DNA from 2 places in the Bacillus sp. PK6-16 genome. Region 2 is predicted to be linked to the other one. Evidence: riboswitches for the same ligand, from Rfam matches in the RefSeq annotation. Region 2 holds a riboswitch; the other holds the start of a gene.
The links. Region 2 has a riboswitch for magnesium ahead of M1D66_RS14785 (FtsW/RodA/SpoVE family cell cycle protein). Riboswitches for the same ligand answer to the same signal wherever they lie in the genome.

Region 1 (3,218 bases), 1.6 Mb from region 2:
TTATGAAAGAAGTATTTCGTTTACAAACTGATTTTTCATCTTCATTTGATCGCTGGGTAAGTTCTTTCGTGTCTGATCACCCAGCACAATTAGAATGGACAACTTTAAAGGAATTAATCCATGAATATACAACATCACATACAAATGATACGTTACCAGCATATATTTCTTCAGCTTTAACATATTACGCCCAACGTGTTTCAACTACAAACAGTTCAGAGATTGTTATTTTTGAAAACCCTACAATCTCGTAATCTATAATAAAAAAGCACTGGTTACAGTGCTTTTTTATTTATACTTATTTAACAAATGATCATATTCCGTCCAAAAGTCTGTATACATACTTTGATCAAACTCATCTAAAATTATCTTTTCACTTGATTTATTGAATAATTCTTTTGCCTGTAGCGCAAAAGAAACAATTTGTTTTCTATATTCATTTTCATTTACTTCTATATGAAGCCCTTCATAGTATATAGCCTTTTGATCAGTAGAAATAACTTTGACAAAATCCTTTAAAACCACATTTTCACCTATATGGTTTATAGTCCAATGAATTGAAATTGGGCATCCTAACATGAGCATAGTGCCACATCCGTGCAAAATAAGCCCCTCTTCATTTTCAATATCACAAATATATTCTTTATCTAAAGTTCGTAACAGAGCTAAAGCTGATTCACTTATTCCCCATTCCTCATCCATACCTGTTTGTGTAATAATCGTTCCATCCACATTTAAATAAATTTCCCCGTGAGAACATAAATCTTCCTGCTCATTAAACAACCACTTTTGATTCTCAATATTTATAATAAAATTTTGTGGTCCCATTACAAATTCCCCTTTTATAAAAATATTTATTTTTCATATTATTTATAATCAATATCATACATTTCATCCCACATATCTATTATAAATCCGTTTAATATTTTAAAAACACAGATAAAAAAGATATTGACACTACAATTTTACAGTGCTAACATTCAACATGTAATTGAATATGGTCTCTGTTAGGTGAGGCTCCTGTATAGAGAAACGCTGCTGCCCAAAAATGTCGAGAGACGCCAATGGGTCAACAGGAAAGGTCGGAATGAAGGCCTTTTTTAATGTAGCTGGTTTCAGTACCTATGCTATACAGTGCTAAAACTCAACGAGGGAGAGGTGCATGTATTTTGTCATACACAAAAACTGTTTTTATTTATGTCTACTAACAGTCTTTGTTGTGGACTCTTTTAACTGCGAATTCAGACCTTTACTCGTTTTGAGTAAAGGTCTTTTTACGTCTATATGCACCTTACTATGAAACAAACATAGCATATTCAGAAACTACTAAATTGTACGGAGGTGAGGAACAGTTGGCAATTGATGATTCGGCCCAGATACCCATACGTTTTACATTCATATTTCATCATGTAGGTAGGAAAGAAACTGTTCCTCACCATTTCAAATAGTTAGGTAACAGATTGTTTCCTCCTTCATGACAGAGGAGGAACTACCGATGTTTAATTTACAAAGACAAGAAACAAAGCATGCTTATGAGCAAGATAGCATGAAAACAAATAACGAATTATTAGTGGAGGTTGCAACACAAGATGTAAGCTCTGCGTTAAAACTTTTAGAAACAACACAAGATGGATTATCTAAACAAGAAGCGTCTCGTAGACTTTCTTTATATGGTCCGAACGAAATAGCTCATAATAAAATGGCACCGTGGTACATTCAATTTCTGTCGGCATTTAAAAATCCATTTATTTTCGTTTTATTAGCTCTTGGAGCACTCTCCTTTTTCACGGATGATATGCAAGGAACAATTGTCGTATCTGCAATGGTACTACTTAGTGCAACAATTCGGTTTTCCCAAGAATTTCGTTCTCAAAAAGCTGCCGATAAGTTAAAGGCTATGGTTCGAACAACTGCGAGCGTATTTAGAATAAATGGATTTGTACATGAAACAAAAAATGTAACGAATTTAAATCGAAATTACACAACAGAAATTCCAATTGAGGAACTTGTACCTGGCGATATCATTTCCCTTTCAGCCGGTGATATCGTTCCAGCTGATGTGCGTATTGTATCCGCTAAAGATTTATTTGTTAATCAATCTTCTTTAACAGGGGAAGCACTTCCTGTAGAAAAATACGAACACTGCTACCATACAGAAAATAAGCATATCTTACCGACAAACATGAAAAAAAATTACAATCCACTCGATATGGAAAACCTTTGTTTCATGGGAACAAATATTGTAAGTGGTAGCGCAAAAGCTGTTGTCATCTCAACAAGTACCGATACGTATTTCGGCTCTTTAGCCAATAAGGTAATTGGAAAGCGTGTAGAAACAAGCTTTGATAAAGGTGTAAACAAAGTAAGCTGGCTCTTAATTACATTCATGCTTATTATGGTACCTATTGTCCTTCTCATTAATGGATTCACAAAAGGTGATTGGCAAGAAGCTTTCTTCTTCGCTATTGCCGTCGCTGTCGGCCTTACACCTGAAATGTTACCAATGATTGTAACTGCTAATTTAGCTAAAGGTGCCGTTAACATGTCTAAACAAAAAGTAATTGTAAAACAGCTAAATTCTATTCAAAACTTAGGTGCTATGAACATTCTTTGTACAGATAAAACCGGAACTTTAACAGAAGATAAAGTTGTCCTTGTTCGTCACTTAGATCCCAAGGGAAATGAATGCAATCGCGTCTTGCAATTTGCCTATTTAAATAGTTTCTATCAAACTGGATTGAAAAATTTAATAGATAAAGCTGTTATTAAGCATACAGAGGAAAACAATACATTTAATCCATCAGCTTTTCAAAAGCTAGATGAAATTCCATTCGATTTCGCCCGCCGGCGTATGTCAGTCATCGTAAAGGATATTTCAGGTGAACATACAATGGTTTGTAAAGGTGCCGTAGAAGAAATTTTATCAATTTGTAACTACACTGAAGTGGATGAAAAAATCGTTACACTCACCGAGGAAATACGTTCAAATGTCAAAAAACTAAGTGAGACACTAAATAGTGAAGGTATGCGGGTTATTGCTGTGGCTTATAAAAAAGATAGAAGAATAAATGATACAGAGTACGCAGTAAAAGACGAAACTGATATGATTCTCGCTGGATATATCGGCTTTTTAGATCCACCGAAACCATCTGCAGCAGCTGCAATTCAAGCATTACAAAAACATGGTGTACAAGTGAAAATTTTAACTGGCGATAACG
Region 2 (3,218 bases):
TTTTTACTGACCAATTTCCTCTAACTGCAACAAAATCACTTGTTACAAGACTTCCTGCCGTTTCAAGTTTGAAGGTCATCAATTTTTTCACGTTATGTTTTGTGATTTTATCTAGATACGCCATTAATTTAGCCTGTTTTTCCGGATGAACCGCTAGCAGTAAATCTACTAATTCATCAATCGGTTGTAAATTTAGTAACTTTTTAGCTTTGTTTTCAGATAAGTGAATTAAGATATTATATTTTTCTTCTGCACCCATATATTGAAGAATTTTAGAGCTTTTTAATACAGGAATCGTATTTAGCAATATGACTTGATTTTCAATTGAAAACTGTTTTACTTCTTGTGCAATATCATACGATGGATGACGTAAAACTTTCTCTGCATCCAAGTTATTTTTGGTTACAAGTAATTCCTTTAATAATTTCTTCATGTTAACTCCTCCTCATATTGCTAAGGGAGACTCTAGAGTTTCATGAGTGGTTTTGTTTTATTTTATCTGCCTTAAATTTTTTATTAGAGCAATAATAGTTACATTGCAATAAATTCATTAGTTAGAATTACCTCCTTTTTGAATATAGACCAGATAAAAATAAATAAAATTAAACAGAAAAACCTTTACTCAAAAAGGAGTAAAGGTTTTTTCACAATACAAATAAATGATTATTAAGACCGCCCTACCAAAATCACAGAGGTGCCTTTCTATCAAATCGTATACCACTCCCTCGTTGAGTTTTAGCACTGTATAGCATAGGTTTTTATAACCAGCTACATTAAAAAGGGCCTTAATCCGACCGTTCCTGTTGACCCATTGGCGTCTCTCGACATTTTTGGGCAGCAGCGTTTCTCTATACAGGAGCCTCACCTAACAAAGTTTATTGAATTACTTCAAAATTTAAACCAGAATTTAATATTTGTCAACTGACTTTCAATTCCATTCATAAAAAAATCTTTTATAGAAAATGAAATTATATTTTATTTTAAATTTAAAATTCTCCTTAAAAAACATAGAATTCAAATAGATTTAATTCAAAGAAACGTAATAAAACATATGAAATTTATTGTTTTTAATCAAATTCCAATTTTATAACAAAAGATGAATAATTAGTCATTCTGTATATCAAAAGAACATTCATAAAAAAATCTTCTTTTATGATTAAAATCTTCTTTACTGTTTATCAAATTTATATGGTTAAACTACTTAATCAAACGATACACTACAAGTCAAAAATATGTACTTATACGGAATGATTACATACATTTTTTCAAATCATTTCTCAAAGGACTATAAAGCAATAAAACAGATAAAATTAGCAATATGGTTGCTTGACAAGCAAAAAAAATATATTTATGCTTGCTACACGAAACAAACACATAAAATTTATATTGCTTAACCTGTTAGGTGAGGCTCCTATGCAAACACAGGCTATTGCCCAAAAATGTCGAAAGACGCCAATGGGTAGAACAGGAATTGTCGGATTAAGGCTCTTCTTAAGATAGCTAAGTAATGAATTTTCATTACTTTACGTTGTATAGTGCCAAAGCTCTACTAGGGGGAAAAAAGCCTTATTTAGTCATGCCATTTTGAATCCCTCTAGTTACATACTAGGGGGATTTTTGCGTAAAAAAACAGGGAGTAAGCGATAGAATCTTCCTAAACAAAAGTCATATTTAGTAATTGACGAGAACAAGATTCTATTCATAAGCAAATGTAATATTATGTTTTGTTTTAAATCAGGAGGATATTAAAATGAAAAAAATATTAAAACTCGATTATCTATTGCTCCTTCCTCTATTCATAACATGTACTTTAGGTATTATCATGATGTATAGTGCAAGCTCCATTGTCGCTGTCCAACATTACGGTTATAACAGTAGACATTTTGTTGATTCTCAATTAACAAAGCTACTTTTAGGAACAATTGGGTTAATAGTTTGTGCTTTACTCCCATATGAAATATGGAAAAAACGAATAGTCTCAATCTGTATTATGGTTGGAGGGATTTTTTTATTGATTATGGTTTTATGGAAAGGAAAAGTGGTAAATAATGCCCAATCATGGATCTTTGGAATACAGCCAGCTGAATTTCTTAAATTAGGAACAATACTTGTAACAGCCCGCTTTTTTGCATTAAGACAAAAACAAGCTAAAAATAACTGGAGAGGTATCGGAAAACTTTTATTCTTTTTAGCTACAATTTTTTTTCTTATCTTTAAACAACCAAATTTAGGATCTGCACTTTTAATATTAGGTATAGGTTTTAGCATATTTCTTTGCTCAGGAATAAATATAAATCTACTAATCAAAAGAATTATCATCAGTTCTATTTTGTGGTTACCTATTTTATATTTCTTGATTCAAAATAGTTTGTCAGAAGTTCAAAAGACACGTATTACTACGATTTTCAATCCCTTTCTTGATGCGCAAGGAAATGGATACCAGCTTGTAAATTCTTTTATTTCCATTGGCTCTGGAGGAATCACTGGTCGTGGATTTGGAAATAGCATACAAAAAACAGGTTATCTTCCGGAACCACATACAGATTTTATAATGGCAATAGTTTCTGAAGAACTAGGATTTATTGGTGTATTTATTATATTGGCTGGAGTTTTGACTATAGTACTTCGCTCCTTAAAAATTGCACAATTATGTGTAGATCCATTTGGCAGTTTTATAGCAATTGGTATAGGATGTATGATTGGTATGCAATCTGTTGTAAATTTAGGTGGTATTACAGGACTATTTCCTCTTACAGGTACCCCATTTCCATTTGTAAGTTTTGGTGGAAGTTCTTTAATGGTCAATTTAATAGCAATAGGAATATTAATTAACATTTCAATTTTTAATAAAATTGAGTTTGATAATCATAATATATAATTTTTATATTTCAATTTAAAAATTTTAAAATTCGACCTCATTAATTAATCTATATTTAAAAAATTTCTAATTATTTTTTTAACTGTATAAATATTAATATTTATCTTCGTTTTAATACGAAAAAAGGCAGGCATAAATATATGCTTGCCTTCCGTTCTCAAAATCAATTACACCTAAAACAACGTGAGGTTAACCAAATCTAGATACTGTCTTCTACGCCCTATTTTTTACTTTTCTAAAACAATTTCTGCTATTTCATTAGCACATTTTTTAGAGTCAAATCCATCATAGTTACTTAGTACTACAACAGTCAAATATTCTTTTGGAAACCGCATGAAGT

Region 1: linked by a shared signal. The riboswitch ahead of mgtA (magnesium-translocating P-type ATPase) and the one ahead of M1D66_RS14785 (FtsW/RodA/SpoVE family cell cycle protein) in region 2 are both predicted to bind magnesium.

The regions. Positions count from the first base shown of each region.
Region 1 is NZ_CP096511.1:1,286,703-1,289,920, reverse strand. It holds gene M1D66_RS06730 (DUF3932 family protein) at 3-254, shown strand; gene M1D66_RS06725 (hypothetical protein) at 289-828, opposite strand; M-box (ykoK) riboswitch at 997-1,164, shown strand; gene mgtA (magnesium-translocating P-type ATPase) at 1,496-3,218, shown strand, end outside.
Region 2 is NZ_CP096511.1:2,873,318-2,876,535, forward strand. It holds gene mgtE (magnesium transporter) at 1-433, opposite strand, end outside; M-box (ykoK) riboswitch at 715-880, opposite strand; M-box (ykoK) riboswitch at 1,388-1,564, shown strand; gene M1D66_RS14785 (FtsW/RodA/SpoVE family cell cycle protein) at 1,751-2,878, shown strand; gene M1D66_RS14790 (serine hydrolase domain-containing protein) at 3,106-3,218, opposite strand, start outside.